DNA from 2 places in the Bilifractor sp. LCP21S3_A7 genome. Region 2 is predicted to be linked to the other one. Evidence: predicted binding sites of a transcription regulator. Region 2 holds the regulator's gene; the other holds the start of a gene.
What was found. The regulator NrdR, encoded in region 2, represses ribonucleotide reductase genes. The targets are predictions, from matches to a motif close to CACAANATNTTGTG.
Positions count from the first base shown of each region.

Region 1 (6,019 bases), on a different contig from region 2:
CACGCCACTCGGCGCACTTGTCATTCAGGTGCTGCATAACCTTGAGAGCGAACGGTTTTGCCTCAGGGTCGGTGTGACTCTTTCCGGTCATGTATACGCACATCTCATAGAGACCTGCATATCCGAGACTGATGGTGGAGTAGTTGTTGTACAGGAGCTTGTCGATGGTTTCACCCTTCTTCAGTCTCGCGAGCGCGCCATACTGCCAGAGGATCGGGGCAACATCAGAAGGTGTCCCCAGCAGTCTCTCGTGGCGGCAGCGGAGAGCACGGTGACAGAGCTCAAGTCTCTCATCAAGGATCTCCCAGAACTTGTCCATATCCTTTTTGGAGGAGCAGGCCACATCAACAAGATTGATGGTAACGACGCCCTGGTTGAAACGGCCGTAGTACTTGTGCTTTCCGTCGATGTGATTTCTGGATCCGGATTTGTTGTCGTTGTCGCAGAGACCTTCCGGTACACTTTCGTTGTCCGGTGTGAGGAAGCTTCTGCATCCCATGCAGGGATATACATCACCGTTCTTGTATTCCTTCATCTTCTTTGCGGAGATGTAGTCGGGAACCATGCGCTTAGCGGTGCATTTAGCCGCAAGCTCGGTCAGATAGTAGTACTTTGAGTCGGGATGAATGTTGTCCTCGTCCAGAACGTAGATCAGCTTCGGGAAGGCGGGGGTGATCCATACACCTTTCTCGTTCTTGACACCCTGCATTCTCTGGATCAGAACCTCGCGGATGATGGCGGCGAGATCGGTTCTCGTCTGCCCGTCCGGAACCTCATCCAGATACATGAACATGGTAACGAAGGGAGCCTGTCCGTTGCAGGTCATCAGAGTGATGAGCTGGTACTGGATGGTCTGGATGCCGCTCTTGATTTCTTCCGCAAGACGGCGCTCCGTGATGAGGTTGATAATCTTCTCATCCATGTCCTCTCCGCACTCCTGACGCTCGGCGATAACCTCCTTGCGGATCTTCTGCCGGCTGATGTCGACGAAGGGCGCGAGGTGGGCGAGGGTAAAGGACTGACCGCCGTACTGGTTGGAGGCAACCTGAGCGACAATCTGTGTGGTGACATTGCAGGCGGTGAAGAAGCTGTGGGGCTTTTCAATCAGAGTCTCACTGATGACAGTTCCGTTCTGCAGCATGTCCTCGAGGTTGATCAGGTCGCAGTTGTGTTCCTTCTGCGCGTAGTAATCGGAGTCGTGGAAATGAATGATTCCGGCCTCATGCGCCTGTACGATATCCTCCGGAAGGAGAATACGCTTTGTCAGATCCTTGCTGACCTCTCCGGCCATGTAGTCACGCTGGGTGGAGTTGATGACAGGGTTCTTGTTGGAATTCTCCTGCTTCACCTCTTCATTGTTCTGCTCGATCAGCGAGAGAATACCATCGTCTGTGGTGTTTGATTTTCTCGCGAGCGTTCTCTTATAGCGGTAGCGGACATACTTCTGCGCAACCTCAAAGCCACGCATCTCCATGATTCCGGTCTCTACCATGTCCTGGATGTCCTCGACATTGACCGCGTGAGGCGACTGGCTGACACGGTCTGCGACATTGTCAGCAATCGCCTGGATCTGATACGGGTTCATCTGATGAATCTTGTCGACTTCCTTGTTGGCCTTTGCAATTGCGTTGCAGATCTTCGTAATGTCGAAGGTGACCTCTTCGCCATTTCGTTTAATGACATTTGTCGTAACTTTCTTTTCCATTTCTAATCCCCCTGGGTAGTGAAAAAACAGATTCTGGAACTCTGCCTGTTTGAATGTACTATATTTTGTTAAAAACAAAAAGTAGGGCACAACATCTTGTGTGCCCTACTATAATAACCTAACACTTGCAGAATGTGAAGGGGAAACTTGCGAAAAAAGTTCACAAGAAATCTCCGGTAAATTCAGCGTTTTTTAGTGTATAAGCTCTTCGAAAACGCAGAAGGGCTCGACGCACGCGAAGCGTGCGAAAGAGCCCGGATGCGATTTCGAAGGCAACAGGTATGAGGATGAAGCGCGAATGCGCGAAATCCGAATACCTGTTAGCGGCACGGAAGCTGCGGAGCTGCGAAGTGACGCGAAGCTTATACAGAGTAATAAAAGAGAGCTCTTCGAAAACGCAGAAAGGCTCGACGCACGCGAAGCGCGCGAAAGAGCCCGGATGCGATTTCGAAGGCAACAGGTATGAGTCTTTATTAATATGCCTTTGCCCAGATAACCTCGTGCTTCGCGGGCTTTCCGCAGCATACACACCGGTCGCTGATCCGGATCTGCTTGAAGGGAATGCAGCGGGAGGTAGCAGTGGTATCTGCCTTGATCTTGTTTTCACAGGCTTCATCACCGCACCACATCGCTCTCACGAAGCCCGGCTTTTCTGCAACAGTTTTGCAGAAGGTATCATAATCAGTCGCGTCATAGATATGGGTGTCCAGGTGCTCCTTTGCGCGGCGGAACATGTCAGCCTGAATGGTTTCAAGCAGAACGGGAACCTGCTGCGGGATCTCTTCGATCGGGACGATGGTCTTTTCGCGGGTGTCGCGGCGGACAAGAACGGCCTGACCCTTCTCGATGTCCTTCGGTCCGAGCTCGATACGGATCGGGATGCCGCGCATCTCCTGCTCGGAGAACTTCCAGCCGGGACTCTTCTCTGAATCATCGAGATTCACACGGACGCCGGCAGCGGCAAGGGCAGTTTTTACTTCAAGAGCCTTGTCCATGACGCCCTCGGCATCCTGGCGGATCGGAATGATCATGACCTGAACCGGAGCGATATGAGGAGGCAGTACGAGACCGCTGTTGTCTCCGTGCACCATAATCATGGCTCCGATGACGCGGGTGGTCATTCCCCAGGAGGTCTGATGCACATACTTGAGGGTATTGTCCTTGTCTGTGAACTGTACGCCGTAAGCCTTTGCGAAGATGTCGTCAAAGTTGTGACTGGTGCCGGACTGAAGGGCCTTTCCGTCGTGCATCATGGCTTCGACGGTGTAAGTGTGCTTTGCGCCTGCAAATTTCTCCTTCTCGGTTTTCTGTCCCTTAATTACAGGGATAGCCATATCCTGCTCCAGGAAATCGGCATAGACGTTCAGCATCTGAACGGTTCTCTCTTCCGATTCCTCTGCGGTTGCGTGAGCAGTATGACCCTCCTGCCACAGGAATTCACGGGAGCGGAGGAAAGGACGGGTTGTCTTCTCCCAACGCAGAACGGAACACCACTGGTTGTATAATTTTGGAAGATCTCTGTGGGAATGGATGTCTTTTGCATAAAAATCGCAGAACAGTGTCTCGGAAGTCGGGCGCACACAGAGACGCTCAGTCAGCTTCTCGGATCCGCCCTGGGTGATCCAAGCAACCTCCGGAGCGAAGCCTTTCACAAGCTCCGCCTCCTTGTTGAGAAGGCTTTCCGGGATCAGCATCGGCATATATACGTTCTGAACGCCGGTCGCTTTGAAGCGGGCGTCGAGATTATTCTGGATATTTTCCCAGATCGCATAGCCGGCGGGTTTAATCGCCATGCAGCCCTTTACGCTGGTGTATCCGATCAGATCGGCCTTGACGCAGACATCGGTATACCACTGCGCAAAATCGTCTTCCATCGACGTGATTTGCTCTACTAATTTTTTATCCTTTGCCATAGTGAACTCCTGATTATTTATCGATCCTGTACATAACGGTACTTAATGTGGTTGCGGTTTCTTCGTGAACGCAATCAGCATAAATTCTAACCTCAATAGAAATGGTTGTCAAGGCTGACGGTACCGCTTCGTTTGACGATTTTGCCACCGCACGCTCGTGACTTTAGTCATGAGTTAGGTGGCATTTCCTTGAAATTTTAGTGCACATATGGTGTAATATTTATATGGATAAAGATACTATATTTTCAATACCTAAAGATGTTACATATGGTAGAGGTTATGTATATTCCCTGCAATATCATATCGTATGGGCTACAAAGTACAGGAAGTCCATATTCATAGGTGAAATAGAGACGGATATTAGAAATTATCTCCTCGAAACACTTAAATCTTTAGACATGAATATCATTGCCATGGAAATTATGCCCGATCATATACACCTGCTTGTGGATTGTAAACCGCAACTTCGGCTATCGGATGCTGTTAAAGTGCTTAAAGGCAATACAGCAAGGTGGTTATTTTTAAACCATCCTGAAATCAAGAAAAAACTTTGGGGTGGTCATTTATGGAATCCATCATACTTTGTTGCTACTGTGAGTGATGAAGTCTAAAACAGGTTACAGACTACATCAATTCTCAGAAGATTAAATAGGAAGGAGGTCTGCGGTATGCGGATATACACAACTTACAGCGTTAAGATTAAGCATTACAACCATATATTCAAAGATACTGTTGCTATATACAGGCGTGCCGTAGATTATCTTATTGCTGTCTGTATTGATAAATGGGATACCGTTGTTACTTTCAAAGGACAGAGCAGACTTACATATATCGAAAGTCTTGTTCATGCCACGAAGGATAATCCAAGTCCTGAATACGATTTTGATTTAAGATTCTATAAAATGCCAAGTTATATGCGCCGCGGTGCAATTAACGACGCCATCGGAAAAGTATCCTCTTATAAAAGCAATCTGGCTAATTGGAGGGGAAACCCTGCTGGCAAAGAGCCGTTATATCCCAAAGCAGGATATGTATTTCCATCAATGTACCGAACTGTAATGTACAACCAGACAGATGATTATGCTGCACAGATTAAAGTCTATGTCCGTAATACATGGGACTGGATTACTGTAGCCCTTCGTAAAACAGACATGGATTATATATACAGGTATTGCAAAAACAGGAGACAGTGCGCTCCTACTCTTCAAAAACGTGGCAAGGAGTGGTTTTTGGATTTCCCATTTGAAGAAAGCACTACACTTAAAGAGGTATCCATATATGATAAGACCATTGTTTCCGTAGACCTAGGCATAAATACAGCCGCTACTATTTCTGTAATGCGTTCGGATGGCACTATTCTCGGGAGACATTTTTGTAAACTCCCTAAAGAAACAGACTCTCTGATGCATAGCATTAATCGTATCAAAAAGGCACAGCAGCATGGAAACTACAAAACTCCGAGATTATGGGCTAAAGCAAAAGGTATTAACCACGGCATTGCATCAAAGACCGCTAATTATATTATGGATATAGCAGTTCTCTATAATGCAGATACCATAGTATTTGAACATCTGGACCAAAATGGCAAAGTCCGTGGTTCCAAAAAACAGAAGCTCAAAATGTGGCGAAGTCAGGAAGTTCAATCTATTGTTACAAATAAAGCCCACAGATTAGGAATGAGAATCAGTCATATCTGTGCATGGGGAACAAGTAAATATGCATATGATGGAAGCGGCATAGTTCTTCGTGGAAAGGCTGGTGGATTTAACACATATGAACTTTGTAAGTTCCAAAACGGTAAAATCTACAACTGTGATTTATCTGCATCCTATAATATCGGAGCAAGATATTTTATACGTGAAATATTTAAATCCCTGGATGAGAGTTCGAGGTTGGCAATTGAGGCAAAAGTTCCTCAGTCTGCCAAGAGAAGCACCTGCACATTCTCTACTTTAATTAGCTTGAATGCGGAGCTTATGTCTTTAGCGGCATAAGTATCTGAGTTTTAGCTGTATGGTAGAAATGTAGTCCATCTGCTTAAAGCAGATGCAGCCATAAGGCTGTAATAGGAAGCACGCGACTTTAGTCGTGTGAGGCTTCACAGGCTGACGGTACCGCTTCGCTTGCATCAGGCTGTAAAACGGATTATGATGGTAAAAGTTCAGACGGAGAATTTCCGAAAAAGCTGAAGTGAGAGTGGAAAGGTACTGCGTAGTATGAAGATAAGAATACCGGCGACTGTCCGCATGGTTCTGGACAGCCTGCATGCAAAGGGATATGAAGCTTATATCGTAGGCGGATGTGTGCGTGATTCCATTCTGGGAAGAAGGCCGGAGGACTGGGATATCACGACGTCGGCCCTCCCGGAGCAGGTGAAGCGGATTTTTGTGAAGACGGTGGA
Region 1 is NZ_JBQKGL010000006.1:198,024-204,042, forward strand. Features, by position in the region: gene nrdD (anaerobic ribonucleoside-triphosphate reductase) at 1-1,705, opposite strand, end outside; gene proS (proline--tRNA ligase) at 2,179-3,618, opposite strand; partial or broken gene tnpA (IS200/IS605 family transposase) at 3,843-4,270, shown strand; gene ACTQ1O_RS07585 (IS200/IS605 family accessory protein TnpB-related protein) at 4,287-5,612, shown strand; gene ACTQ1O_RS07590 (CCA tRNA nucleotidyltransferase) at 5,835-6,019, shown strand, end outside.
Region 1: nrdD (anaerobic ribonucleoside-triphosphate reductase) is a predicted target of NrdR. The motif match lies at 1,793-1,806, and genes of this name have one in related genera.

Region 2 (6,019 bases):
CCGGCATTCCGAGAGCTTCGGGCGGCACAGTGTTTACTGCGGAGGAGGGTGTCAAGGTGGCCAACGAGCTCGGCTATCCGGTTCTGGTGCGCCCGTCCTATGTACTGGGAGGACAGGGCATGCAGATCGCGATAAGCGATGACGACATCCGGGAGTACATTGGCGTTATCAACCGTTATACCCAGGAACACCCAATCCTTGTCGATAAATATCTGGCGGGAACCGAAATTGAGGTCGACGCGGTCTGTGACGGCGAAGACATCCTGATTCCGGGCATCATGCAGCATATCGAGCGGGCAGGCATACACTCCGGAGACAGTATCTCTGTGTATCCGGCAAAGGATCTTTCGGCAGAAATCAAGAAGAAAATTGAAACCGACACCCGGAAGCTCGCGAATGCCCTTCACGTTCTCGGAATGATCAACATCCAGTTTATTGTTTACAAGAACGAGGTATATGTGATTGAGGTAAATCCGAGATCCTCCCGCACGGTTCCTTATATCAGCAAGGTCACAGGTATTCCGATTGTACCGCTCGCGGCGCAGGTGATTCTCGGCCACAAGATCCGGGAGCTCGGATATGAGCCTGGCCTTCAGCCGGAGGCGGATTATATGGCAATCAAGATGCCTGTCTTTTCCTTCGAAAAGATCCGGGACGCGGATATCAGCCTCGGACCGGAGATGAAATCCACAGGAGAATGTCTGGGCATCGCGAAGTCCTTCAACGAAGCACTTTACAAGGCCTTCATCGGAGCAGGCGTCCGTCTGCCGAAATACAAGAACATGATCGTCACCGTCCGCGACAGCGAGAAGGAAGAGATCACTCCGATCATCAAGAGATTTGAAAATCTCGGATATAAGATTTTCTCAACCCGGGGAACTGCGAAATACCTGACAGAACATGGAGTTCATGCAGTTCCGGTTAATAAAATCGAACAGCCGAGTCCGAACCTCATGGATCTGATTCTCGGACATAAGATTGATCTGGTCATCGATATACCGGAACAGGGCGCGGAGCACTCCAGAGACGGATTTGTCATCCGCAGAAATGCCATCGAAACCGGCGTAAATGTCATCACCGCAGTAGATACGGCAAGAGCGCTGGCGACATCTCTGGAAAATACGGATATCAAGACGCTCGATCTGATCGATATCGCAAAGATTTTGAAACGAGGAAACAGAAACAAATAAGAGTCAGAGGACAATCCGGTTTTTACTGAAGATGTAAAGACCGGATTCCTTTGTTTACGCGAACAGTGAGCCGCAGCCGAATGCGAAGTATTCGTGTGCGGCGAGCGTCGCGATAGCGAGATAAAACTCGCGCAGCGTGTTTTATCTCGTTCACAGCAGCGTCTGCGTTTTCGAAGAGTTTAAACGATAAGAGTAAGGAAAAAGAAAAAATGTTTATTACACTGTTAAAAACGATTATACTGGGTATTGTGGAGGGAATTACCGAGTGGCTCCCGATCAGCAGTACCGGTCATCTGATTATCTTCCAGAAGATTCTGAATCTCGGAATGAGCAAGTCCTTTGTCAGCATGTTCGATGTCGTCATTCAGCTTGGCGCGATCATGGCTGTCGTTGTAATCTATTTCAAAAAACTTTGGCCCTTCCACACATCGAAGAATGCTCCGTCGAAGACGCAGTTCTCCAGTCCGCAGACAGAAGGCACTGCCGGAAGCTTCCAAAAATTTGCGGACCGGTATATCTACATGGACAGGATCGTGCTCTGGCTGAAGATTATTGTCTCGGTAATACCCGCGATCATCATCGGGTTCCCTCTGAATGACTGGATGGATGAGCATCTGTACAACCCGCAGGTGGTGTCCGCGATGCTGATTATCTATGGTATTCTGTTCATCCTCATCGAAAACCGGAACAAAAACAAGGATCCAAGAGTATCGAAAATCAGCCGGATTTCTTTCAAGGATGCCCTGTTTATCGGGATCTTTCAGTGCCTGGCTATGGTACCCGGGACTTCCCGCTCCGGTGCCACGATCATCGGCGGCATTCTGATCGGACTGTCCAGAACGACAGCGGCGGAATACACCTTCTATCTGGCCATTCCGACGATGCTTGGCGCTTCCGTGCTGAAGCTCGCGAAGTTCGGACTCGCCTTTACGGCGTTGGAAGCTGCAGTGCTTCTGCTAGGCTGTGTCGTTTCCTTTGTGGTATCGATTTTTGTCATCAAATTCCTGATGAATTATATCCGCAGACATGACTTCAAGGTATTTGGCTGGTACCGGATTGTACTGGGTGTCATAGTGATTCTTCTTGGAATCGCTGGTGCCATCTGATGTCCGGAAGGATTTGATGAGACATGGATAGTTATGCGGGTCCGTGGGAAAAACCGCAGATTTCATACGTATCCGTGAAAAAGAGACAAAGAAGATCATACAGAAAGATTATGCGTTCAGGAGAAAGCAATGTTTCGAAAATATCTCGTTACTTTTATCATCTCAATGGTTCCGATCGTTGAACTCAGAGGAGCAATCCCTGTCGCCGCAAAGATGGGCGTTCCGCTCCTTCACGCGTATATCATCGCGGTTATCGGAAATATGGTTCCGGTTCCATTCATTTATTTCTTTGCAAGGAAGATTCTGGAATGGGGCGCGGATAAGAAATACATCGGTAAATTTTTTACCTTTTGCCTGGAGAAAGGGAAAAAAGGCGGTGAAAAGCTGAAGGAAAAAGCAGGAAAGGGTCTGTTCGCCGCGCTTTTTATCTTCGTTGGCATTCCGCTTCCGGGAACCGGCGCGTGGACCGGCACACTGGCTGCGAGTCTTCTGGACATGGGATTCAAGGAGAGCGTTGTGGCCGTAATGCTCGGTGTTCTGCTTGCCGGAATCATCATGGGGCTGGCGTCGGCAGGTGTTCTCGGAGCGGCAGGACTTATTGCGGGATGAATTGAGCCCGGAATAACTCTTGCGGAGTGGTCGGACGTGCTCGGAGCAGCAGGCCTGATCACGGGATGAATGAGCCGGAAGGCAGGACAAGGTTATCTCTGACGTGTCAGATGTGAAGGAATGGGAACGATGTGTAATTGTCTGTCGTTCTTCCGGATTGGCATCATTCCTGCAGCGGACGAACGGGAACAGTGAAACAACCAGGGTTAAATTGCGTCACAAATTGGATATGCTTCGGATTGCCTGTGCTGTGCACTTTCGCAATCCCGGATTTTTGAGGGAATACAGATGAAATGTCCATATTGTAATCAGGATAACACAAGAGTCATTGATTCCAGACCGGTGGAGGAGGATAATTCCATCCGGCGCAGAAGGGTCTGCGATCATTGCGGCAAGCGGTTTACCACCTATGAAAAAATCGAAAACATACCGGTCATGGTGATCAAGAAGGACATGACGCGGGAACGTTACGACCGGAACAAGCTGTACAACGGTATCATGCTCGCCTGCAGAAAACGGATGGTCTCTGTCAAGCAGATGAATGACATTGTAGATCAGGTAGAAAATGAGATTTACAGCCGCGAGGACAAGGAAATCTCAAGCCACGAGATCGGAACCATGGTCATGGAAAGACTGAAGAATCTGGATCCTGTGGCATATGTAAGGTTTGCGTCCGTATATCGTGAATTCAAGGATGTGAACACCTTTATGGAAGAGCTCAAGAAACTGCTGAAGTAAAACGCAGGAACAGTTCTAGACCTGTTTCTCTGCGATCGAAAACGAAAGGCCCGAAGACATGGCATTTGTACAAAATACATATCAGCAGCTCTCGTTTGTCGATTCCCTGAATCATCTGAGTGAGCGGGAGAGGAAGCTGCTGGATCGTTCCTGGGCAAAACCGTTCGGGGATGATATTTTTCCGAAAATTGATGAACGAAAATTCGCGGATTTCTACAGTGACAGGAGTCCGAGACCGAATACACCGGTCAATATTGTGCTGGGAGGCATGCTGCTGGAAGAACTGCTGGACATGACAGACGATGAGATGATCGAGACGCTGAATTTTGATGTGAGATTTCAGTACGCCCTTCACACGACGGTTTATGACAGCCAGCCGTTCAGCACCAATACATTCCGGCGGTTCCGGGCCAGAAATGAGGCAAACACGGAAAAAACAGGTGAGGATCTTCTCGGCACATATATGAAGGAACTGATCTCGCTTGTGATGAACAGTGCGGACCCGAGGCTTAATCCACTTTTGAGACGGATCCGGGAAAAGAAACGGGCAGCAGGCGGAGCACCACAACGTGTATAAGGTGCGCGTTGCAAGAATTGAGTGTAAATGTTACAATATATTCTGATTGAAATTGAAAATGACGGGAATTAGCGCCACAATATATAGAATGACATGAGATATATAAAGACAGTTGCTCCGTTGCTTCACAACCCGTGCAGCTGCTGCATGTGACCGGCTTTGCCGGTCTGTAGCGGCGTTTGCCCCACCGTTTCATACTATGTATGAGCGGATGTGGCTGACTGCCCGTACATATTCATCTGGGGAGGTACAGTTATGAGACAGTTCAATAAATCATCAAAGCTGGATAATGTGTTATATGATGTCCGCGGCCCGGTTGTTGCAGAGGCGGCTCGCATGGAGGAGGACGGAAAGAAGATCCTGAAGCTGAATATCGGCAACCCGGCGACCTTCGGCTTTACAGCTCCGGATGAGGTGATCCACGATATGATGAGCAACCTCGCAGACTGTGAGGGATATTCTGACTCAAGAGGCCTTTTTTCCGCGAGAAAAGCGATCATGCAGTACTGTCAGCTGAAGAAAATTCCGAACGTTGAAATCAAGAACATTTACACCGGCAACGGTGTCAGCGAACTGATCAATCTGGCTCTTCAGGCACTTCTGGAGGATGGAGATGAGATTCTGATTCCGGCTCCGGATTATCCGCTGTGGACAGCCTGCGCGACGCTTGCGGGAGGCAAGGTTGTCCATTACATCTGTGACGAGCAGTCAGAATGGTATCCGGACATTGAGGATATCGAGAAAAAAGTTACCGACAAGACCAAGGCGATTGTCATCATTAACCCGAATAACCCGACGGGAGCCGTTTATCCGAAGGAGGTCCTGGAGGAGATTGTCAGAGTCGCGCGCGAGCATCAGCTCATCATTTTCTGTGATGAAATCTATGACCGACTCGTCATGGACGGCATCGGCCACACTTCCATCGCTTCACTGGCGCCGGATCTTTTTTGTGTGACCTTCTCCGGCCTTTCGAAATCCCATATGATTGCGGGTTTCCGCGTCGGCTGGATGGTTTTCTCGGGGAATCTTGAGATGGGAAAAGATTATCTGGAAGGCATCAACATGCTGTCCAATATGCGGCTCTGTTCTAATGTCCCGGCGCAGTCGATCGTCCAGACGGCTCTCGGCGGATATCAGAGCGTCGAGGAATATCTGGTTCCCGGAGGACGAATTTACGAACAGAGAGAGTGTGTGTACAATCTGCTGAAGGAAATTCCCGGTATTAGCGTTGTAAAGCCAAAGGCTGCATTCTATATTTTCCCGAAAATTGACACAGAGAAATTTAACATCACCGATGACATGAAGTTTGCCTATGATTTCCTTTATCAGAAGCAGGTACTGATCGTCCAGGGGACCGGATTCAACTGGATTGCGCCGGATCACTTCCGGATTGTATATCTGCCGCACAGAAGGACGCTCCGGTCTGCGTGCGCGAAGCTTGAGGAATTTCTTCAGTATTATCATCAGTGACAAATCTGGTCAGCAAAGAAGTTCTTTGGGACCGGAACGACAGATAACAGGTAAACGGTTCGCGGGAATGTCTGTCTTGAATCGATGACAACAGAGAACAGGAGTAAGAAGAATGAGTTTTCAGACGAAGGTTACGCCGGAGATTGTGGAGCTTGCAGAGGAATGCAAGGAGAATACAGGAATCGCGAAGGAGCTCTACGCAGAGTATGATGTTAAGAAAGGACTGCGTGATGTAAACGGTCAGGGCGTACGCGCGGGACTGACCAATATTTCAAACATTGTATCCTTTAAAAATATTGACGGGAACCGGGTTCCCTGTCCCGGAGAAT
Region 2 is NZ_JBQKGL010000001.1:82,599-88,617, reverse strand. Features, by position in the region: gene carB (carbamoyl-phosphate synthase large subunit) at 1-1,190, shown strand, start outside; gene ACTQ1O_RS00425 (undecaprenyl-diphosphate phosphatase) at 1,400-2,296, shown strand; gene ACTQ1O_RS00420 (COG2426 family protein) at 2,426-2,905, shown strand; gene nrdR (transcriptional regulator NrdR) at 3,194-3,643, shown strand; gene ACTQ1O_RS00410 (transposase) at 3,702-4,220, shown strand; gene ACTQ1O_RS00405 (aminotransferase class I/II-fold pyridoxal phosphate-dependent enzyme) at 4,476-5,690, shown strand; gene ACTQ1O_RS00400 (citrate/2-methylcitrate synthase) at 5,803-6,019, shown strand, end outside.